Regions from separate parts of the Acetobacterium sp. UBA5834 genome, predicted to be linked through region 3. Evidence: riboswitches for the same ligand, from Rfam matches in the RefSeq annotation. Region 3 holds a riboswitch; each other region holds the start of a gene.
What was found. A riboswitch is a leader RNA that binds a small molecule or an ion and turns the genes downstream of it on or off. The one in region 3 is predicted to bind cobalamin.
Positions count from the first base shown of each region.

Region 1: it holds a riboswitch for cobalamin, as region 3 does, so the genes downstream of both, cobK (precorrin-6A reductase) here and B3F51_RS10770 (ABC transporter ATP-binding protein) in region 3, are expected to answer to the same signal.
Region 2: it holds a riboswitch for cobalamin, as region 3 does, so the genes downstream of both, B3F51_RS02725 (alcohol dehydrogenase catalytic domain-containing protein) here and B3F51_RS10770 (ABC transporter ATP-binding protein) in region 3, are expected to answer to the same signal.

Region 1 covers NZ_DJGY01000015.1:1,108-9,251, forward strand. The annotation lists gene cbiQ (cobalt ECF transporter T component CbiQ) at 1-793, opposite strand, end outside; gene cobK (precorrin-6A reductase) at 840-1,616, opposite strand; cobalamin riboswitch at 1,732-1,924, opposite strand; gene B3F51_RS03435 (4'-phosphopantetheinyl transferase family protein) at 1,999-2,610, opposite strand; gene B3F51_RS03440 (ferritin-like domain-containing protein) at 2,768-3,271, opposite strand; gene msrB (peptide-methionine (R)-S-oxide reductase MsrB) at 3,307-3,750, opposite strand; gene B3F51_RS03450 (thioredoxin domain-containing protein) at 3,808-5,868, opposite strand; gene B3F51_RS03455 (hypothetical protein) at 5,934-7,622, opposite strand; gene B3F51_RS03460 (ABC transporter ATP-binding protein) at 7,622-8,144, opposite strand, start outside.
Region 2 covers NZ_DJGY01000012.1:44,331-52,474, forward strand. The annotation lists gene B3F51_RS02690 (HD domain-containing phosphohydrolase) at 1-160, shown strand, start outside; gene B3F51_RS02695 (redoxin domain-containing protein) at 202-657, shown strand; gene B3F51_RS02700 (phytoene desaturase family protein) at 814-2,313, shown strand; gene B3F51_RS02705 (phytoene/squalene synthase family protein) at 2,310-3,170, shown strand; gene B3F51_RS02710 (diacylglycerol/polyprenol kinase family protein) at 3,194-3,856, shown strand; gene B3F51_RS02715 (DUF92 domain-containing protein) at 3,870-4,724, shown strand; gene B3F51_RS02720 (tocopherol cyclase family protein) at 4,767-5,744, shown strand; cobalamin riboswitch at 5,832-6,007, shown strand; gene B3F51_RS02725 (alcohol dehydrogenase catalytic domain-containing protein) at 6,125-7,156, shown strand; gene trpD (anthranilate phosphoribosyltransferase) at 7,231-8,144, shown strand, end outside.
Region 3 covers NZ_DJGY01000054.1:33,551-41,694, forward strand. The annotation lists gene B3F51_RS10740 (transketolase family protein) at 1-188, shown strand, start outside; gene B3F51_RS10745 (nitroreductase family protein) at 323-922, shown strand; gene B3F51_RS10750 (DUF2284 domain-containing protein) at 971-2,539, opposite strand; gene B3F51_RS10755 (sce7726 family protein) at 2,920-3,774, shown strand; gene B3F51_RS10760 (sce7725 family protein) at 3,779-4,729, shown strand; gene B3F51_RS10765 (RES family NAD+ phosphorylase) at 4,731-5,819, shown strand; cobalamin riboswitch at 5,924-6,093, shown strand; gene B3F51_RS10770 (ABC transporter ATP-binding protein) at 6,400-7,887, shown strand; gene B3F51_RS10775 (energy-coupling factor transporter transmembrane component T family protein) at 7,888-8,144, shown strand, end outside.

The DNA.
Region 1 (8,144 bases), on a different contig from region 3:
CCTCCAGAAAAACCAGGTCGCCTTCATAGCCTCTGGCTTCCATGGCGGTATAATAGGTATTGGCCTTTTTAAGGGAAAGTACCAGCATATTGCTGGCGACATTGCCAAAGGTTTGGCAGGAGGTCTTAAAATCGCAATAACCCTGCCGGGAATCGGCGGAATTGCGCATGTTGTTAAATACGTCCAACAATATAAAAATATAGCGGTAAATCAAATTCATCAGTTCAATGATCAGCTTGGGTACATGGGCTTTTCGCAGTACTCCGATAATTTCAGAAGATGGTGTCGATAGGGTCATCATAATCATCGCACTGATCGCCCCAAACACTTTCATCATCAGAAACAACATTTCCTTAAGCTTGGCAATCGACGTATACAGGTAACCAAATCCGAGATAGAGATTGAACTGGCCAATTGGCTGGCTTGAAAAATCAATGCCGATGGCAACGGTACTCAAAATGATAAAGGTAAGCGGAATCATCAGCACCGACAGATAAGCTCCCAGCGGTAAGCCGCCTTTGACAACTGTTAAATAAGCCATGCTGACAATCACCGCCAGCGAGACCAGCTGGTTATTAAGCACGATGCAAAGCAGCAGGGTCAACCCTGAAAAGGCCACTTTAAAGCTGGGGTTCCAGTCTCTGATTTTTGAGGCATAAGCATAATAATCAATGGCTGATCCTTCGCCGTGTTTATGACCGATTTGATGATGATGCTTGTAATGATGATGGCTGTTATCGCTTTTTTCATTCGTTCGGACAAAACCAAGCCGTTTGGCTGAACTGTTTTCCATCTGCACCCATCCTTTCTTTATCTATGATTCCTGTCCATTGCCTGCGCTACTTAACCGTATCAATACGATCGATACATTCAATCAACGCATCAACCGAACTGAATTTATTACTGCACTGCTCTTCAATGCGATCAACAAGAATGATCCTCATTCCCAGCTTTTTAGCGGCGTTGATCTTATCCACGACGCCACCCATGTTGCCGCTTTCTTTGGTCACCAACACCTCTGCCTGGCAGTATTTAAAGAGTTCCATGTTCAGGGCTTCGTTATAGGGCCCTTTGATGGCAATGATGTTTTTGGGGCTGAACCCCAGGCTTTCACATTTACTTAAAACCTTCCAGTCCGGCAGCACCCGCAGATAGACCCGCTTTGAATAGTCCGGAATTCTTTTGAAAATATCAATTCTATTACTGCCCAAAGTCAACAGAATGTTTCCTTGGCAGTTCATCAGAACATCACAGGCTTCCCCATAGCTCTTAACAACGGTAATATCCGGATCATCTTCGTATTTTAGCCGCTCCCGTTCATAACGAATATAGGGCAGATTTTCAAATTTGCAGACATTGATGGCATTTCGGGTTATTTCTGACGAAAAGGGATTGGCCGCATCAACTAAACAGGTTGGTTTTAGGGTTCTGATCAAATGGGTAATGTGATCTTTATTGAGTTTTCCCTGATAAATATCCAGATTCTTAAATTCCTCCAACATCCCGGCACCCAGACGGGTCGTAACGGTTACAGCCGTGTCATGGTTATTTTCTAATAGTCTCGCAATTACAGTCTTGGCATCGGTTGTCCCGGCTATTACTAATACTTTTGACATCTTCCTCCATCACTCTCATTTATATTTTTGCACAAAAAAACCTCATTATCTCTAAACAAGACAATGAGGCCGCAAAAATGCGCACAAAAATAAACCTCCTCCATCTCTCGTAGAGTTTGAGATACACAAACAGGCAGGTCTTCTGGCTTGAGCGTCAACATTGCCTCCTGCCTTCCCATTTCTGGTGGCATTCCTGGAGAAACTCGTCTCTTACAGCGGCGGGACCGCGGGGGATTTTCACCCCTCTTCCCTTTTCACCGGCTTATAATACATTGATTACAGCCGACACCTGTTTATTTATTTAATTCTTATATTTTTCTTAATTCAATAGTACTATATCAAATTTTTCCAGTTTTGTCACGTATTTTTTATCCCAGCGATTTTACGCTCTGAATCGTTCCGTTCTTAAACCCAGCTCGGCCAATGACATTCCGGTGATGGAAAACACATAGGCTTCATCAGGGTCAACCAATGTGATGGCTTCTGAATCGATGGACTCAATTGTTTTTAAATCATCCCTCAGACCGGCCCCTGTTTTTTTCATCAAACTTTCTTTTTTAGTCCAGATTTTCGTAAAAGCCAGGGCCTTGTTATCGCTTTTATTAATCAATTTTAATTCCTGCTCGTTACAGACATATTCAGCCAGCTGGCCATCATAGGCCGCCACGGTTTCAATATCGACCCCGACATCACTGGTATGAATGGCACAGATTACTCCATTTTTACAATGGCTGAGATTAAAGTGGATCTGGGGATAGTCGCTTAAATATGGCTTGCCCTTGGCCGAATAACAAAAGCGAAGCTTTTCCGAAATACCATATTCATTTTTTAACCCGTAATTCAGCAAAACATAGCCCAATACCGACAATTTCTGATCAAGCTTTTGCCGATACGCTGTTGCCTTTTGCTGCCGTTCGTCAGGAAGCAACATCAGACTGCGTTTAAAAAGTTCATCTGAAAATTCTTCCATTTGATCAAATAAATAAACTGCCATTTATACCCCTTCACTTTTAACTTTAATAGTAGCACTATCTTAACAATTTTTTTCGTTCTTGACTATTTTTTTCATAAGTAAAGGGCTAAACCATTCTTCAAATGAAGGTAGTCCAGCCCATTTATTTTTTAATACCGTTAATCTGAAATGATTTATTTTAGTATTCTTCCCGGACTCCAAATTCGGCGTCTTCCACCCATTCTTCCGGACGTTCGACCAGGGTAATCAGATTATCAAAGATTTTATAATGATTCTCTTCCTGCTTGACCAGGTAACCAAACAGTTTTTTAGTTTGTTCATCTGCTGATTCCTGATAAAATTTCTGATAGAGTTCGATGCTGTCCTTTTCCATTTGCAGAGCCATCCGATAGACATCCAGCTGATTGGGGATTTTTTCGAATTTGTTTTTAAAATCACCCCGGTCTTTAAAAACATTGTTGGTATCTGCCAATGCTTCATTATCAGCTAAATCGTAACTTATTTTTGCCAGCTCATTTTTTAGCAATACGGCGTGACCATTTTCGTCCTCGGCCAATAATAAAAACACCGCATTTAACGGATTGTCCTGATTGTTTTTTGCTTGTTCACGGTAATATGCTTCGCCGTCACGTTCCATCTTAATTGCAAATTCAATACTATTCATTTCTTCACCTCTCATCATTTATTAACCTCGTCCTTTGACGATCTTATACTAAACTACTCAAGCAAATTTAAATAAGCGCCATAACCCTGGGCTTCCATTTCCTCGGCTGGAATAAAACGCAGCGCCGCACTGTTAATGCAGTAGCGCAAGCCTCCGGTGGTGATCGGACCATCCTCAAAGACGTGACCCAGGTGGGCATCACCAGTGACGCTACGAACCTCAGTCCGCTTCATCCGCATGCTGGTGTCACTGAGTTCTTTGACCACTTTGGGATCGATCGGTTTGGAAAAACTGGGCCAGCCACAGCCCGATTCAAATTTATCGCTGGATGAAAAAAGTGGTTCGCCAGTGGTGATATCGACATAGATTCCTTTGCGGTATTCATTGTAGTATTCATTCTGAAACGGTGGTTCGGTGGCATTTTTCTGAGTCACCGCATATTGATCCGGGGTCAAGGTCTTTAATAAGGTCTCCTGATCCTTCTTTTGATAGTTCATTATCGTTCCTGCCTTTCTCGTGATGCTTCTGTTCTACCCCATTTTTCCTGATCTTAATCAGTCTTTTATAATTTTAAGAAAGCTTTCAAGATCATTCACCGGTTGCTCGCAACGATAGTTTTTACAAATATAGGCAGTCGGTTCGCCATGAATCATCTGCTGATTAACGGCAAACTCATTGATCTTTTTGAGATCGGTTTCGCTTTTATTAAACAGTACCACCGAAAACGGCAGAAACTGCTGATTTAAGTGACGGTTCATTTCACGAATCGTCGCATCGGTCTCATACCCGGCAAAAACCACCTCAGTAGTAGGCTGTTCATGGAATAATTTGGCACAGAGCATCATCGTACTGGCCATCGGTGCCTGATTGAGGTTTCCGGCAAAATAGCCAAATATCCCGTTGACAATATCGATGTATTTCTGCTCTCCGGTTATTTTGCCCAGCTTCAGCAGACAATAAGCAGCCAGGGCGTTTCCCGATGGCTTGGCATTGTCGTATACTTCCTTGGGCCGGGCAATCAGTTGCTCAGTATCATTGCCGTAGAGAAAAAAGCCAGCAGTGCCAAATTCATCGCCAAAGAGGTTGATCATATCCACCGCCCGGACAATCGCTTTTTCAAGATACTCGGTTTTAAAACTGGCCTGATACAGTTCCAGATACCCCCAGATGACACTGGCATAATCATCCAGATAGCCGAGAATTTTGGACTCTCCCTTGCGGTACCGGGCGTAGAGCCGGCCACTCAGCCGGGCCATGTTGTTTTCAATAAAGGCCATGGCCTCTTCCGCCTGTCGGACATAGACGGTTTTGTTAAAGATCCGTCCCGCCATCGCCAGAGCGGCAATCATCAGCCCATTCCAGGAGGTTAGGATCTTATCATCTTTATGGGGATGCACCCGCTTTTCCCGCTGAGAAAAGAGATCGGCTGTCATCTCATCGAGCGCTTTTTCCAACTCGGGATTGGCTTCAATCAGATCGAGATCAGTATCGATCATATTAACAATGTTCTTGCCCTCAAAATTACCTTTTTTTGACATCGGATAAAACTTAAAAAAGACCTCGGCCCGCTTCTGGCCCAGTATTTTTTCCACCTTATCCATCGACCAGACATAAAATTTGCCTTCTTCCCCTTCCGAGTCGGCATCTTGCGCGCAATAGAAGGCCCCTTCCGGGGAACGCAGATCGCGGTTGACATAGGTAATGGTTTTTTCGGCAATTTTTTTGTAGAGTATGTTGCCAGTAGCCTGGTAGGTTTCAGCATAAACCATAATCAGCAGGGCATTGTCGTAGAGCATCTTTTCAAAGTGGGGAACCAGCCACTGTTCATCGGTTGAATAGCGGGAAAACCCAAAACCGATATGATCAAAGATCCCGCCTTTATACATTTGCTGCAGGGTTTTTTCCACCATTACCAGGGCATCGGGCTGCTTAAAGGCCTGATAGCAGCGCAACAGGTAAAAAAGATGATGGGGGGCGGGGAATTTGGGAGCCTTGCCAAAACCACCATAGCGGTCATCAAAGCTTTCATCAAAAAAATCATAGGCATCAAAAAAGATCGTTCGCTTTAGTTCCTCTTCCCCTTTTCGCACCTCCAGATTATTGAGCAGTCCGGTCATCCGATTGGCAGAATCAATAATGTCTTCATTATTTTTTCGCCACTGGCTTTCAATACCCAACAATACATCAATCAAGCCAGGGTTTCCAAGCCGAGAGTATTTGGGTAGATAGGTGGTGGCATAAAAAGGTTTGCGGTCAGCGGTCAGAAAAACATTAAGGGGCCAACCGCCCTGACCGGTACTGACCTGGGCAAAGGTCATATATATCTGATCAATGTCTGGCCGCTCTTCCCGATCGACCTTGATGCTGATAAAATATTTATTCAGGATTTCGGCCACGGCTTCATCCTCAAAGGATTCTTTTTCCATCACATGACACCAGTGACAGGTGCTGTAGCCAATTGAAAGGAAAACCGGTTTGTCCTGTCGCTTGGCCAGATTAAAGGCCTCGTCCGACCAGGGATACCAGTTTACCGGATTATAGGCATGCTGTAATAAATAAGGACTCATTTCATGAACAAGTCGGTTTGCTTTCTTCTTTACGTCGTCAAGAGCCATTGTGTCAACTCCTTTTTATAGTTTTCGTTACTTGCTATTATGCCCCTTAACCATTAACCTGGGCTTTAATTACCTTCAAAATTCAAAAATTCCGCTTCCAGGCGACGGCTGATCACCTGGTAAAAAACCACACTGAGAATTGCGCTGATCAGGGCAAATACTCCGTAACCCAAAATTGGATTGACAAAATACCCCAGCAAACCACTGATCCCAATTAACAGCCCGGTATAGGCCATCCCCACAAAAAGCGTGATCACCACATTCATATTGTTTTTAATGGCCTTTTGGGGGTTATCCCAATTGAGCAGCGGTCGGTTCATGTCCATAAATAATCCAAACAACAAAATCGGCAGTGACCCCAGTATCCCCAGAACGATGGTTATCACAAGGGTGGACAAGGGTAAGGGGAAAATGAATTGCACCGCAATGATTGTAAAGACGATCCCCAGGCTTTGAATAAACATCGCCACCCCGGTTCGCCCCACAATCTGATCTCTGGCAGTCACCGGAATCATCCGGGTCAGCCAGGAGGCTTTTCCTTCCCGGGAAAAGGTCGAGGCGGTAGTGGCTGAGGTACCTCCAAAAAAGATAAAAAAGGCAATCAGTAAAAAGTTGATCAAAATCGGCATGGCTCTGAAAAATTCCTGCATCCCCTGTAAATCTTCCGGGGGAATTTCAATAAATGAAACACTGAGGAGAATGCAAAGCGGCGCAATAATCACCACGCTGACATTATTAAAAAAGTATACCGGGGTCCGTAACAATAGCCGCAAATCCATGGTAAATATTGCCATCGCTCCGTGACTCTTTTTCCCCAGCACTTTGCTGCGCTGGGCCCCGCTTAATGGTTTACCCTTTTTGATTATTTTGCCGCTGACAATGCTCTTAAGATAAACCCGATTGCCGATTGTAACCATCAAAGCGCAGGATAACAGCGTGATTCCCAGCAGTGTTGCAACCCAACCCAACGACATCAGGGTGATTTTATTAAGCGCCCAGGCCATTAAAAAGCTGGTCGGCATCAGGTAGCCAATGCTGTTCAACAAGCCTTCATTATTGGTCAGAATCGTATTCATCAACAGCTGAAAATCCGCCTCATCACCGCTTCCCAGTTGGCTGGTAAACCAGATCTGAACCGTGAAAATGACGGCAATCCCGATAAAGACAAAAACAATCTGCAGCATATCCTTGCGTCCTTTGAGGGAAGCCGATTGCATAATCAGCATGATCACGGCGGTCATTAATGAGAGCGGCAGCACCGGGACAGTTAAAAAAACCAAAAACGACAGCAGCCCATAAAGCAGCCCCATGCCCTGACCGACACCATAAATAATCAAAATCGGAATAAAAATAAAGGCCGCAAAAATATATTCAAACACCAGAATGCTTAAGAATTTTGCAATGATCAGTTTTCGTTGACTGATTGGCAGCGGGATCAGTTCTTCAATGTTATCAGAGAAATAGAATTCTGAAAGAATGTACATGACCCCAAAAACAATGATCAGCACCGTTGCCATAATATAACCAATGCTTAAAAAAACCGAGGTCTGATTAATCAGTGTCAGTCCAAAATAGGTGGCCGACATGAGTGAAACATACATAAAAAAGGCCGGGATCAACGCTACTGGCACAATAATCAGGGTAAATAACTGTTTGTAAAATTCTTTTTTATTAAACTTCTGATTGTAGAAGAACAACGAAAATCCCAATGATTCGTTGATAAATAATTTGGTTAACGAGATAATTTCTTTCATTATTCGGTCAACTCCAAAAAAATATTCTCAAGTGACTCCTGACTCCCGGCTTTTTCACGAATTTCAGCCATGGTGCCCACCTCAATGAGCTTGCCCTTCTTAATAATGGCAATCCGGTCACAAATTTTTTCGGCCACATCCAATACATGGGTGGAAAAGAAAACCGATCGGCCCCGGTCGCAATGTTCCCGCATGATTTTTTTTAGCTCAAAGGATGCCTTGGGATCCAAACCGACCATTGGTTCGTCCAGAATAAAAACCTGCGGATCATGAATCAGTGCTCCCACCAGGGCCAGCTTCTGCTTCATCCCATGGGAAAAGGATCCAATCGGATCATTGACGGCATTTTTGATTTCAAAAATGTCCAGATATCGTTCAATCCGTTCCTGTCGGTCAGAAGCGGGCACCTGATAAACGTCGGCCATGAATTTTAGATACTCAATGCCCTTAATCTTTTCAAACAGCTCCGGATTGTCCGGTACATAGCTGAACTGTTTTTTTGCTCCCAAAATGTCCGTCTGA
Region 2 (8,144 bases), on a different contig from region 3:
AAAGGCTAATGATCTGTCCTACGCCATCAGTGAGCTAAAAGGTTGTTCTGGCACTCAGTTTGACCCGGAAATCGTCAGAGTCTTTCTTAACATGATCGCCGATGAAGGTTTGCCGGTACAACTGGAAATCTCAGTTGTAAGCAATAATCAGGAAAATTGAAATAATTACCTAACAATTGTTAATTTAAGGAGGAATCAATTATGACAGAGATCATTCAATTAGGGGCCATGGCGCCAGATTTTGCGTTAGCGGATCAAAATGGTGAGCTGGTCACCCTGAGTCAGTTTAAAGGGAAAAAGGTGCTCTTGTCCTGGCATCCCCTGGCCTGGACCTCGGTATGCACTGACCAGATGCGTGCTCTGGATCGCAATGCCGATCGTTTTGCCGAAAAGAACACCGTGGTATTGGGTCTCAGTGTTGATCCCCAGCCATGCAAATCAGTATGGGCCCGGGCCTTATGTCTAAAACAGCTCAAGATCCTCTCGGATTTTAATCCCCTGGGGGCGGTTGCCCGGTCCTATGGGATCTTCAGCACCGAACATGGCGCTTCCAAACGGGCCAATATCCTGATCAATGAAGTGGGGATGGTGATCTGGGTTAAAAAATATGAAATCCGAACCTTGCCGGATGTGGAAGAAGTATTGGGAAAACTGTAATAAACCAGTCGCTTTTGATACAGCGTTGCCCCAGTCCCCTGGATCAAGAAACTGTTTGGTAAAGTTTTCAGCCGGTCAATACCCTGGGCAACCAGGGTGTTTTTTGAATTGTTTCGGGTATAAAAACAAGCAGATTTGAAATGAAGGGATGAATATATGAGCAGAAAGAAAATCATCGTCATCGGAGCTGGGGTCAGTGGCCTTGCCAGCGCCCTGCGGTTGTTAAATGAGGGCTTTGAAGTTGAGCTATATGAGAAAAATGACCAGGTCGGAGGACGGATGGGCGTTATTTCCGGAGACGGTTTTACCTTTGATCTGGGCCCGACCATTTTGATGATGCCCCAGATCTATAACGAAGTCTTTAGTGTTTGTGGCCGGAACCCGGCCGATTATCTCCAGATGGAACGGCTGGACCCCATTTACAAGGTATATTTTGACGATGGCACCACCCATGAGGCGTCTTCAGAACTAAGCAGCTTGATTAAAACCCTGGAGTCGGTGGGTGAAGCAGAAACCCAGGGTTATCTGGCCTATCTGGCCGATGTCTATCAACGCTACCTGGTGGCCAAGGAACATTTTATTGAGCGTTCGTTCCGCAGCGCCAGTGATTTTTATAATCCGAAAACCCTATTGGCGGGGCTACGGCTGCGCACCTTTGACAATGCCTTTGACTCGGTCGGGAAGTTTGTCAAGGATCAAAAACTCAAGGAGCTGCTGAGCTTTCAGACCCTTTACATTGGCATCTCACCCTTTAATGGGCCTTCGATTTATACGATTATTCCAATGATCGAACTGACCTATGGTGTCTGGTTTTTAAAAGGGGGAATGCGGGCCATGGCTCTGGCGATGGAAAAACTGTTTTTGGAAATGGGCGGTAAGCTGGTTCTTAATGCCCCGGTAGAGCGGATTAATTGTGATGGCAACCGGGTTCGCAGCATCACTGTTGCGGGCCAGGAGCAAACCGCTGATGCGGTAGTCTGTTCAGCGGATTTTCCCTATGCCATGAAAGCCCTGCTACCGGACAATTTCAAGCACAAAAAATATCAACCTGACAAGGTCGAGGCGCTGGACTATTCTTGTTCAGCCTACATGCTCTATCTGGGTCTTGACAAGCGGGATTTTCCCGGCCTCAACGTTCACAATCTGGTTTTTTCACAGAATTTTAAAGGCAATCTTGACGATATCTTTGCTGGACGTTTTCCGGCGGACCCGTCCATCTATGTTTATGCGCCAGCGTTGCTGGATGAGAGCCTGGCTCCTCCGGGGCAACTGGGCCTTTATGTCCTGGTGCCAGTACCCAATTTAAAAGATGGCCCACTGGACTGGAACGATCAGCAGGTCGTGGCTGGCTACCGTCAACAGGCCATGGATAAAATTCGCCAGATCAAGCCGCTGGCTGATTTTGAAGCCCATATTATTTTTGAAAAAAACTATACCCCCCTTGATTTCCGGGATGACTTCAATGCTCTGTTTGGAGCGACCTTTGGGCTGCGGCCAACCCTTTTGCAGAGCAATTACTGGCGGCCCCAGCCCAAGGCGATGAAGTATCAAAACCTGTATTTTACCGGTTCCAGCGCCCATCCCGGGGCGGGTGTGCCGATTGTATTGACCTCGGCCAAGATTACCGTGGCCGAAGTGGTGAGGGATTTAAAATGATCGAAGATGCGATTCAAAAGGATTTAAACTGGTGCGAAACCCTGATTCAAAAGAATTCCAGCAGTTTTTACCGGGCTTTCCGCAAATTGCAGAAAGAACAGGCCCAGGCAGTCTTTGCCATTTATGCCTTCTGCCGGATTGCCGATGACGCCATTGATGTCGATAACAATCCGGAGGTGGTTAAAGCGATGGCGGTAAAGCTGGCAGCATTTGAGGCCGGAGTAACCCCTGATGAACCGATGTGGCGGGCATTGCGCTGGGCCTTTGACCATTTTCCGCTAAAGATCCGACCTTTTCAGGAAATGCTGATTGGTCAGCTTCAGGATGTTGAATTTAAACAGCCGGAGACCTTTAATCATCTGCTTGACTATTGCTACCTGGTGGCGGGTACAGTAGGTTTAATGCTTTGTCCGCTGTTGGCGGAGCCGGTAACCATGGAAGCAGAGGCCTTGTCGGTGGAACTGGGGATTGCCATGCAGCTGACCAATATTTTGCGTGATGTGGGCACCGACTATCGCTTGCAGCGAATTTATCTGCCCGAGGATTTAATGAGCGCCTGGGGCGTTAGTCCCGAGGATTTGGCTGGACCGGAGCCAAGCTCGGAGTTGATCCAGCTATGGGAGTACCTTGCCACTGAAGCGGAAAGCCGCTATCAAAAAATCACAACAAATCTGGCGGTGTTTGATAAAAAAGCCCGGTTGCCAGTGTTATTGTCGTTACTTTATTACAGTAAAATTTTAAAACGGTGTCGGCAAGCCCGGTATCACTTATTGGATCGGCGGATTTATGTGCCCAAATGGGAAAAGGCCTTGCTCTATATTTCGGCCAACAAACAGCTGACATCTTTTGGGCAATAAGTGACAGAGAAGGGAGGCATAAAATGGAAAATATCTGGAATAATATTCTGGGAATCGTCGTTTCGTTTATCTATGTGTTTGGTGTGATTTTTCTGGCAAAATTTTTGGAGCGCTTCGGCAAGGAAGCCAGCCGCAAGGCGGTTCATATTCTGGTTTGTAACTGGTGGCTGCTGGCGATGGTCTTTTTTGACAGCCCCTTTTGGGCAGCGGTGGTACCGGCTTGTTTTGTGATCCTGAATTATCTGTCCTATCGTTTTCAGATCTTTTCGTCAATGGAACGGGGGGGCGGAAAGGGTGATTTGGGTACGGTCTACTATGCCATTTCACTATTGCTGCTGGCCCTGATTACCTTTGGGCCGCTTAATAACCCGGTGGTTGGCGGCGTGGGGATTCTGATTATGGGTTACGGCGATGGTCTGGCTGCCGTGGTGGGAACCCGGTGGCCGAAACGGCCATATCAAATCTTCGGATCAGAAAAAACTTTGTCGGGCAGTCTGACCATGCTGGGGGCTTCGTTTCTGGTGACGACACTCCTGCTGGCAGCAACTGGCCAGCCTCAGGTGCTGATCCCAGCCATTACCCTGGCGCTACTGGCAACCCTGCTGGAAGCCGCAACCCCCCTGGGCCTCGATAATCTGACCGTGCCTCTGGTCAGTGCTGGAACTTATTATTTTTTGTTTGTCTGATTGGAGGTGCAAAGTGGAAAATTTAACAAACTATAGTCTGGCAGCTCAGACCGGATCGCCCCTGGAACACGTGGTATATATTTTTTTGTCACTGGCGGTTTCTGTTTTTGCCTTAAGGCGCAATGCCTTAACCGTATCGGCGGCACTGGGAGCCTTTTTTCTGGCCGTGGCCCTGTATCTGGCCGGAGGGCCGCTGTTTTTTATCCTTTTGATGGTATTTTTTTTCAGCTCCACCTTTTTATCGCATTTCAAAGCCAGCTTGAAAGATCCCATTGAGGTTCGGATGCATGCCAAGTCCGGCCCCCGGGATCTGGTTCAGGTCGGAGCCAATGGTGGGGCCGCACTGATTATGGCGATTCCCTTTGCCTTATCGCAAAACCCCGCCTATCTGGTGGCAGTGGCGGCGTCCTTTGCGGCCTGCAATGCCGATACCTGGGCCTCGGAAATCGGAATTCTCAGTAAGAAGGCCCCGGTTTCGCTACTTACCTTAAAACCGGTCAGCCCCGGACTTTCCGGGGGGGTCAGTCCGCTGGGTTTTTTAGCGTCGCTGGGTGGGTCGGTTGTGGTGGCCCTGACCTATGGTCTTTACCAGTTGGCGGCTGGCAACAGCGGGGTGCTTTTATGGATGCAAATCCTGATGATTACCTTTGGTGGGCTGTTGGGATCAGTTCTGGATAGCTTTATGGGCGCTGCTTTCCAGGCCAAATATATCAGCCATGAAACCGGTGAGCTGACCGAAAAACCGGTGGATAATAATAAACCCAATCAGCTTTATAGCGGGCTGGCCTTTGTCAACAATGACTTTGTTAATTTTGCCAGTTCATTGCTGGCCGCCAGCCTGGTGTTGCTTTTTGTCCAGCTGCAGTAAAGGCCGGGATGGGGAAATCGTTTTGAGGAAAGGAAAAGATTGATGATTAAGCAGGCTTATTTTCAGGGAAAAAACAAAAAACGCCGCTATTTTGAAGGCTGGTATTTTAAATGTATCAGCGCCGATCGCAAACATGCCATTGCCATTATTCCGGGAATGGCCATCGATCCCCAGGGGAACCGGCAGGCTTTTATCCAGGTCATCAATGCTGTCACCGGAAAAACCTGGTATCATCATTTTCCCTATCCCGAGTTCAATGCCAAAACGGATCGGTTTGATGTGGAAATTGAGAATAATAGTTTTAACGCCCAGGGGTTATCGCTAAATGTCGGAACGGCGGAAGGCAGTATCAAAGGGCGGTTGACCTTTCACAATAGCCATCCCTTTCCCAAGGGTTTAAGGCACCCGGGGATCATGGGGCCCTTTGGTATACTGCCCTTTATGGAATGCTACCACGCTATTATCCATTTATATCATGAAATAAAGGGTGATATTGAGCTGGATGGCGAGATTCTCGATTTTAATGGTGGGGTCGGTTATATTGAAAAAGATTATGGTCGATCTTTTCCCAAAACCTATCTCTGGCTTCAGGCCAGTCATTTTGATGGGGGAAATGCATCATTTGTCTTTTCACGGGCGAATATTCCTTTTTTAGGGATGGCGTTTCCCGGTTTCTTTGCTTACTTCACTGATTTTAACGGGATTACCCGGCGTTTTGCTACCTATAATTTTTCCCGGCTGGAGAAATGGGAAGTTGATACCACAAAGGGAACCTGCGCTGGGGAACTTGAAGGTCCGAATGGGGCCCTCGCTTTTAAAGCGCAGATGGCCAGTGGCGGTCGGCTGCGGGCACCGGTGGATGGACTGATGGATCGCGAGATTGTCGAGAGTATTACGGCCAAGGTTTGGCTGCGTTTAACAAACAATCAGGGCGATGTCATCTTTGAGAGCATCAGCAGCGATGCGGGGATGGAGATCTGTCTGGAGGAAGGGGTTGCAGTGAAGCAAGAATCCGAATAAATAAAACCCATTGTCAGGCAGAATCATTTATTGAAGTTGCCAAAAAGGTGTTTTATTGGGGATTGCAAGTATGATATAATAAGCCAAATTAAATAATCATTTTCAGGTGCCCCTCGGGGAGAATAGGAAAATAAGTGAGAAGCTTATACGGGCCCGCCGCTGTAAATTGGGAATTTCTGTCAAGATGCCACTGTTTAAAAAATGGGAAGGCGACAGAGGTGATGATCATGAGTCAGAAGACCTGCCGGAGAATTAGATGATGAGAGATGTGGAAAGTCTACGCTTTGTTGGCGTAGCTTTTTTTTGTTTAAAAAGGGTTTGATAGGTTTTGTAAACAGTGACCAGAGAATAAAAAATAAGAGAGGGACGTATTGAAAGCAGTGGTATTGGAAAAACCGGGGGAATTGGTGATAAAAGATAAGGACATGCCGGTCTGCGGTGATGGCGAGATGCTTGTTAAGGTCAGAGCCTGCAATATTTGCCGAACTGATTTAAAATGTGCCACCATGGGCCAACGGGATCTGGTTTATCCCCGGGTTTTGGGACATGAAATTGCCGGTGAGATCATTGCCCGAGGCAAAAAAGTTATTGGTCATCAGGTGGGCCAACGGGTGCACGTTCATCCGGGGATTTCCTGTGGGGTCTGTGATTATTGTAAAAGTGGTCAGGATAATCTCTGTGATCAGATTAAGATTTTGGGCTTTAATTTTGATGGCGGTTTTCAGGAAGTGATCAGAATTGATAAGCAGGCGATCAAATCCAAGATTGTCAATCTGATTCGGAATGATGATCTGGCTTATGAAGAAATATCGTTTATTGAACCACTGGCCTGTTGTGTCAACATTCAGGATCGCCTTCAGTTGAACCGGAAAGCGGCGCTGGTCATTATCGGTGGCGGCCGTTTGGGCCTGCTTAACCTGTTTGTGGCGAAAGCGGAAGGAATCCAAAATATGATCCTGATCGAAGCCAATGAAGAGCGTCGTGACCGTGGCAAAGCCTTGGGATTTGATGCCGTTTTTAGCGGCGATGAGCCAGATCTGCTCGATCAGTTAAAGAGTTGCAGCAATGGTCATGGAGTCGACGGAGTAATCCCCTGCTGTCCAGGGCCAGAGGCCTTTGATCTGGCCCTGGAAATCCTCAGAAAACAGGGAACGTTCGGTTATTTCAGTGGACTAAGCCGCAATGAAGACTTCCAACTGGACATCAACCGGATTCACTACAAGGAAATTACCGTAGTCGGATCTTATGGCTGCAGTGTTAAGCATAGTCAAAAGGCCAAAACCCTGCTTGAATCAAGAAAAATTGATGTCCGGCCACTTATTTCTCATCGGGTCAAACTGGAAGAACTGGAACGGGGAATGGACTATATTAGAAACAGCGATGGTTATTCAACCATTGTGGTGATGAAGTGATGGCCGTCTGTCAAAGTGAGATCGAAGCAGTAGTGAATTAATAAATAAGAAAGAAAAATTAAAGGAGCAATTAAATGGAAAAAACAATCAGCATGAAAGATTATGGTCAGGTGATTACCCAGCTGATCAATAAGGAAAACCTGTCAAAAGATGATTCCAAAGAAATGTTCATGGAAATATTAAGTGATAAGCAAACAGCCATGCAACAGGGCGCTTTTTTAGCGGCCCTCAGTGCGAAAGGGGCAACCCCGGCAGAAGTGGCCGGAAGTTTTGAAGCGATTTATGAAGTGGATACCTTTAAGGTGGAACCGGTCACTGAGTTTCCGATTGTGGATAACTGCGGCACCGGGATGGATAGTTTTAAAACCTTCAATATCAGCACCGTGGCATCGATTATTGCCGCCGCCGGAATCCCCATGGCTAAACACGGTTCCCGGGCCTTGACCTCGGTCTGTGGTACCATCGATGTGCTGGAAGCCCTGGGTATCGATATGGATTCTAATGTCGATCTGGTTAAAGAAAGCATCGAAAAGGCCGGGATTGGTATTTTTAATGGGATGAGCCCGGAGGTTCATCCGGTAGCTTTGGGGCGGGTTTTATCGCAAATTTCATTTGGCAGTGTGCTGAATATTTCGGCATCGCTGGCAAACCCGGCGCTGCCGCAATATGGGGTCAGAGGGGTCTACTCCAAAGAAATGCTGGATTTTGTGCCCCAGATCATGGCGGAGATCGGTTATAAACGGGCCATTGTGGTTTTTGGCGAGGTTGGCGACCAGGCCATTGATGAGGCTTCAACCCTCGGTACTACCCATATTGCTGAGCTGAAAGAAGATGGTAGTGTGGAAAAATATACATTTAATCCACAAGATATGTTGATAACTCCTGGAATTGTGGATGAAATCCGCACCTTTAATTCGGTTGAAGAATCGGCGCTATGTATTGTCCGATTGTTAAAAGGCAAAGAAACCAAGACCCGGGAAGATATTGT
Region 3 (8,144 bases):
GCATTATTGGTGGTTTGGGTGGAGCCGTTGCAGAAGTTTTGGGTGATGAGGCGCCGGTACCGCTGGAACGAGTTGGTGTAAAAGACCTGTTTGGACAATCCGGCAAGGTGGCACCGCTGATGGAAAAATATGGTTTGACGTCGAACGATATCGTAGCTGCTGCAAAAAAAGTGGTGAGTCGCAAATAAATGTAAACCTCGAAAAAACAGGGTCATGATGACCCTGTTTTTTTGAGGTTACTTAATTTACAAATTGAAATTGTCAAAAATAGGAGTATAATACTTATCATAAGGGCTAATATATTTTACAAGAAGGAGTATTTATGCCACTGGATTTTAAAGAAGCTATCGAAGGACGACGCTCAATATACGGGATTTGTAATGAAAGTACCATCACGGCTGAAGAAATACTGGAAATTGTTGACCATTCGACGAAGCACATACCGTCGGCGTTTAACTGCCAAAGTCAGCGGGTTGCAGTATTATTTGGAGAAAAGCATCTGGAATTCTGGGGGATTGTGATGGAAGTACTCAGAAAACGAATTCTAGCAGATGAGTTTCGCCCTACCGAAAATCGAATCAATGGTTTTGCGGCAGGATGCGGGACATTGTTGTTTTATGATGATACCTCAGTGACTAAAGGACTGATGGAAAAGTTTTTGCCCTATCGGGACAGTATTCCGGATTGGGTTGAACAGGCCAATGGAATGCTGCAGTTTGCCATCTGGACGCAATTGGAAGCCGCCGGTCTGGGCGCCAGCCTGCAACACTATAATCCAATTATTGACAAGGACGTCAAAGATGCTTTTCTGATTCCATCGGATTGGCGACTGATTGCTCAGATGCCTTTTGGGGTTCCTACAGAGATGCCCGTTGCAAAGAATTTTGAACCGATCGAACGACGGGTTATCGTCGTCGAATAATAAATCAAAAAAACACGGAATAACCGTGTTTTTTTGATTTATTGGTGTTTACTCAAGTAGCAGCAAACCATAATATTTGACAAACTCATCTTTGGCAGCCAGTGTTTTCAGGGTTTCGCCATTGTTGCGGACGGTTTCGAAAACATCGATGCCAGAGCCCTCCATGGAGGGACGGCGATTTTTGGTATTAAGACAGGGAGCCGTAAGATCGCAGCTGGGGCAGATGTGACAAGGGCCAGCCCAGAAGGCAAAGGCCTTGTGGTAGCCACCGGTAAAGGCTAATCGTTCTGCTTCGAGCATCTTTCGCTGAAATTCACCAGTGCCCGGAATGCCTTTAATCAAAAAGGCGCAGGAATAGCTGGACAACAGCCGTTTCGTTTCTGCCAATGGGATTTCATTGGCCTGACAATGTTTGAGATTGGCCGATGAGCAGCCAAAGGCACATTTGTTTTTGGCAAACTCCGTTACGACCACCGAGTCCGGAGCAATTTCCATGACATCATCAAAGCCAATGGCAAGGAGCGGATGTTTTAAGCGCTGCAGGGGCGATAGTGACAGCGCATTGATAAAGTCGGGTGATTGACTGGCAAAGATGACAGCGGTATCGGTTTCCAGCGGGATTAAAGGCGAGACATGAAGACCAGTTTTTTGCAAGCTGTGAATAATTGACTCGCCAGAGCAGACTTTGCCACCGAAATGAAGCATCCGATTGACCCCCGACAATCTGGCCATCAGGGTAGCATGCTCATCAAAAGCATCGTGAAGCATCAGGATACCTTGAGGTTTAAGCATCGGCAGACAGGTAAGTAATTGATCCAGAATAGATTGATAATCGTTAGCGATGAATAAACCCGTGAATAAGATCAGTGAATAGATATGCTGACTTTTCGCAGCCGTGGTGTCCAGTTCGTCAATGGAACAGCTATTAAATACTGGCCTTTTGAGGTTGCTTAAAGCGGCAGGATCGGTCTGGAAGGGATTATCATCGATCAGGATGGTGATATCCAGTGTTGGAAAAGTATCAATAAAACAGTCCGCCATAGTTTGGGCTCCGGGACCACCGATTAAAATTTTCCCGGATAATTTAGGAAAAAATTTGACACATTCAAGGGCTTTCATGCGGGTTAACTCATGAATTGCCTTTTTTTTCAGTTGGTTTATTTGTTCGGGAGATAAAGACTCCGATTCTTGATTGAGTTTAATTGGTTTGTTTTTTAGCAACGAGGTTTTTAGCTGATGCCATTGTTGTGATTGAAATTTTCGGAATTTGATGGCATCACCCAAATAATCCGGACTGGATGACAGCAAGTAGCGTCTGGTTATGATGGTGTTACTGTAATTCTTCTGATAACAGAAAATTAGTCCCAGGCTTTCCAGCAATGGTAGAAAGGACGAAAGCGCAGCGGCATCAGTTTCAAGCTTTTGGGAAAGCTGCTTAACACCTGCACCGTTAGCGCCATAAGTCTCCAGGCTTTCAAAAAGATCCAGATCCAGAGCTGTGAATAACGCTTCGGATACCCAGTTAGCCGAGGATATATTTTCCAGATACTGGCCGCCATGGGTATGGGGATCGTAGCTGTGTAATGAAAAGGGAGTATCTTTTTCTAAATTTTTCATAATGATTTCCTTTTTTGAAATGTTTGAGGGGGTAAAATGACTAAGTTTTTTATTTCCATAAAATTCCCGATTAATGCGAATGGAAGATCAGAATACAGATCATAAATACAATTATGTTGTCATTATACAACTGAAAAGAAAAATCAGCAAGTCTTAGAGATTAGCAGTGAAAAAGATGAAAAAAGAGATAGCTATGATGAAAGAATTCGAGAATACCACTTTATCGTTGAGGGTGAAACTGAACGGTTTTATTTACAGTTGTTCCAGGTCAATATGAACGTTATCGTAAGTCATCGTTTTACGTAAATAAGCATTTTCAATAATTGTATTTCATGGTATAATAAAAATGTACGATTATGCAATGAAATGGGGGGAGTTTAATGGGAAGCAATAATTTAGTATTAAATAGACTCTTTACCCAAAATGTTTTTCGCAAGCTTATTAATGATAACGAGAATACGACATTTGGTACAATCATTCAACGGTATGCATCAGATTTTGATGAAAAAAATAATGGAGAACTTATTAGTGAAATATATAATTTCATGTCTAAATCTTACCGAAATGAATATTTCTTTCAAAATACACTTCTTAATAAGCTTCTTTTGGGTAGGCATAGTCTTAATACAACGATAGCATTAACACAGATACCTATAGGGAAATCAAAAGCGGATTTCATTCTTATTAATGGCAAAGCTGTTGTATATGAAATAAAATCTGAACTTGATAGTTTCGATAGATTGAGTACACAAATTAGGGATTACTACAAGGCATTTAATCATGTATGTGTGGTAACATCTGAAAATAATTTTAATAAATTGATTAAGATCTTGGATGGCACACCTGTAGGCATTTGTGTTCTAACAAAACGTGATACAATAAGCAAAACTTTAAAAAAAGATGTGATCGAAGACAATTCAAAATTGGAACACCAATCCATCTTTAAAGTTCTACATAAAGGTGAATATGAAGCAATTGTTAAGCAGTATTTTGGAAAACTCCCGAAGACATCACAAGTTTTTTATTATGATGAATGCTATTCTATGTTTTCACAAATACCTATTTTAGAAGCATACGCAATGTCGCTACAACAGCTAAAAAATAGAAACCATATTTTACACAATAAAATAGAAAAAGTACCTTATGAATTAAAATCGCTAATGTATTTTTCAAATCCATCATTACAAGATTACGAAAATTTAGAAATATTTTTACAAAATAAGTTTAGGGGGTAATAATGTGTATCTTCCATATATTCGGGGAAGGCAATATGAGTTGTTGGCGCTGCGTGAATTAGTAACGAATGATCTCTTGGGGGATTATGTAATTCCTATTATTGAGCCTGTCAAATTATCACCTACATTAATTAAAACCATCGCAGAATATATTCGTGTCGGACATCAGTTAGCTGTAATTAGAAATCCAGGCGTAGGTTCTTTTAAGGAGGACATTCAAGAAGCAAAGCATGATTCAAAAGAAGGGGTATATAAAAGTGAATTTCAAAAACTCTATGATGATGACATTATTATAAAATCTATTATTCTACAAAAAAATGCACAATCATTGTTGAATTATTGGAACAAGGCTGGTGTGTTGAAAAAGAATTTATTAGTAATTAATACAGATCGTGATTTTTTGGATTTGTTTGAACAAGAGTTTTCAGATGAAAATCCTTGCTATGCTCTTATACCAGATGAAAGTGCGTTTCGACGTAGAATAAAGCGAAATCGTGTTATTTTGGATGATAAATTTGAGAAGCAAAGCCGGAATGCAGATTATCAAGATATAGAGGATGAGTTTTTTTCTGATGATCATTTGTACTTTAAAGACGATGGGCTTAAAGGCTTTGCTGACTATTCCGTTGTCGGAAATGACTATCAAGAAGGGGGGTTTGCCCCATATGCAGTAGCAATTCATATTGTGTATTTTGCAAAGGATAATAGCCTTAGAGTCAAGCATTTTGTTTCTGACTCAAACGAAGACATTTCTAACCCGGCAAAAAAATTTTATGAAGCAGTTTCAAAATTAAATACTTGGTACCAAGCCGATCCTTTTCCTCCAACACTTGGTATGAAAACCTTATTATCACATTATGATAATGAAACTTACCCTGGGCTTGGGAGTGTAAAAAAGCTTTCAGTTATGCATCATTTAGAACTTATGGGAAAGTACCTTAGCGAGGGGAAATAGAATGAATTGCTGCGTAAGATGTTTTAACGATGCTGAAGTTATTGACATCATTAAGAATCATAGAAAAAAAGGTAATTGTGACTTTTGCGGTAGTAAAAATGTTAATGTGTACTCATTAGAGAGTGATACAACATTGGCTGATAGGTTTAATGAGTTATTAGATGTATATACATCTGCAGCTAGTTTACCGGCAACCTTTCCAAAAGAAAAAACAGACGTACTTAAGAACATTTTTTACAGAAAATGGTCAATTTTTAACTTAGAGCCTGATAACATTTATCAGTTACTTACTGCTATCTGCTATGAAAAATATGCTGATCAACCAGAGCTGTTTGATTATCCGGTAGGAATTTTGGAAAGTCAAGATAAAGATTATTTGAATGAGTATTCAGTTCTACGAGATTACCAATGGACAGATTTTGTTGGAGATATAAAGCGTGTAAATCGATTTCACACAGATCATATTAATAAAGATATTTTGGATTCATTTATCCGGTGTGTTCGAAAAACTCATAAAGCAGGAAAAGTTTTGTATCGCACTCGTATTTGTACGGACGAATTTGGTTTTAAGAAATCAGAAATGGGAGCGCCACCTACACATTTAGCAACAGCGGGGCGCGTAAATCCGGCAGGTATTAGCATATTATATTTAGCGGATTCGGTCAAAACTACTTTGCATGAAACACGCGCTGGAGTTTTTGATTATGTTACTGTTGGTAACTTCAAGCTAAAAAAAGATATAGTAGTCATTGATTTTGCTAATTTGGATAAAATAAGTCCTTTTATCGCAAACAGCACAATGGGAATAGAGTATACTCAACATGCAATTAATATTGAACATTTGAAATTAATTAGCCAAGAAATAGCGAAACCGCTACGGAGGCATGACAGCGAGCTGGATTATTTACCAACACAATATATAAGTGACTACATTAAGAGTCAAGGATTTGATGGTGTGGAATATGTAAGTACCATGCATGAAGGCGGTTTTAATTTAGCCATTTTTGATTGCAATAACTTCTTCAGTTGCACTAAGACAACAGTATTTCGAATAAAATCTATTTCATATTCAGAGGAAACAATAGAATAACTATCCAAATTAACAGCAGGAACCTTGACTTTGATTTGTTTAAAAGAAAAATTTTGTCAAACAGTTGACAATTGTCAATAAATTCGCTATGATTAATGCAACTTAACAGATATACGATTTATGGTGCCTTACAAAGGAGAATAGGGAATCAGGTGAAAATCCTGAACGGACCCATCACTGTAATGGTTTTGTTTTTGCAGATGCCACTGGAAACGGGAAGGCGCAAAAACAGATAAACCAGAGTCAGGAGACCTGCCATAAATTGCTTATAGTATGAAACGACGGTAAAGTTTCGGCTATCCTTAGGATTACCCTGGGATAGTCGAAACTTTTTATTTTGCGCAAAAGCATAAAGCCGTGCGAAGAATTTGGGAAATGAAATTTTATTAAGCTCGCTTATAAAAAATTTCATTTTTCAAATTCTTCATAGGGCGTAGCCCGCGGCGAAGGCTGGAACGAAGTGGAAGCCGAAGTGCACGGTTTTATGCCAAACGGCAGTAATTTTGTGCGGCACAATGACCGGAGTGCACGGCTTTATACTAAAAGCAGTCATTTGAAAATTCAATCACGAGGCCACTCCATGAAACCAATCATCCAACTGGATATTAATATGCTGACCTTTCCAGAAGAATCGGAACCAGCGCTTAAAAACATCAAACTAAATATCAATGAGGGCGAATTCATTGCCGTTACCGGTGGTGCGGCATCGGGTAAATCGCTACTGCTTCATGCGATTACATCGGCGGCACCGAAGTTTTATCCCTGTGAACTGGATGGAACGGTGATGGTAGCGGATCAGGATGTCTCAAAGATACCGCTCTGCCAAATGACCGACTATCTGGGCTATATGATGCAGGAGCCGCAAAACCAGATGGTCAATCGGCGGGTTACTGATGAACTGGCGTTTGGGGTTGCGAATCTCAATTTGAGTCAGGATGAAATTGAGCATCGGGTTAATGCGGTCATGGATTTTCTCGGAATCCGGGTGTTTTCAGATCGGACCACCGATGCCCTTTCCGGCGGACAAGCCCAGAAGGTGGTGCTGGGGAGTATTCTGGCAATGAAAACCCCGATCCTACTACTGGATCAACCCACGGCCGAACTGGATCCCAAAACCAGCTCGGAACTCTATCGGCACCTGGGGTGGTTGAACCGGGAGAAAAAGGTGACCACCCTGGTGGTTATGGATAAATCCGGTGCGGTTTTAAAAGATGCCCATCGGGTGCTCGTAATGGAAGCTGGGATGGTCAAAGATTTTCTGCCGGTTGGTGAATATCAGAAAAAATATGGCTGTCGGAAAACCAATCGACGGGCGAAACCGATTCAAGTGGATGAGCGGCTCGACGTGATTAAGTTAAGCGGTGCATCGCATACTTATAAAGGTGGGATAACCGGCTGTCAGCCGCTAAATTTTAGTCTGAAAAAAGGCGATTTCACGGCGGTCATCGGCCAGAACGGTTCAGGTAAATCCACCATGCTCAAGCTCATTGAAGGATTGGTTAAACCAACCTCGGGATCGGTGGAGCTATTTGGAACTCCGGTGACCAAGAAAAATGTGGGCGAACTGCGGCGCCGGATTGGGTTTTTGTTTCAGAACCCCGATGATCAGATCTTTTGCAGCTCGGTACGCGATGAAATCAGCTATGTTCTAAAAAATAAAAACCTCAGTGCGCAGCAAATCGAAGAAAAGATTCAAGAAACCTTGGTTCTAGTCGGCCTTAAAGGATTGGACGAAATCCATCCTCAGCGGCTAAGCCGGGGACAACGGCAACTATTGGCCTTGGGGTCGGTGGTCATTAATGATCCCGAGCTGATTATTGCCGATGAACCGACCTCCGGCCTAAACAGTGCCCAGAGTCAAGTGGTCATGGAAAAACTGGCCCATCTCAGCAGTCAGGGGGTCACCATTTTGCTGGTAACCCATGATTTGACTGAAGCCAGAGATTTTGCCAATCGGATTGTGGTGATGCACAATCATCAATTGGCTTTGGAATTTAAAGCCGAAAAAATAGACAATTATCTGAACGAATTGGTTCGATTGGAACTCATCGAAGGAGGCGATTTTTAAATGTTTAAACTAAAAGAACTGGATCCGCGGCTCAAACTGACCTGGTGCCTGTTTCTGGTTTTAACCGCCCTGGTGTCGCGAAGTATACTTCTCAATGGCATTTTACTGGGGGTGATTCTGATTTCTGAACTGTTCTCGGAGAAATCCTTGAAAGCTTTTAAAATGCTGTCAATTGTGCTGCTGATTATTGGCACCCAAGTATTGATCATCAATCTGATCTTTGGTCGTGAAGGCGAGCTGCTTTATGCCTGGGGTAT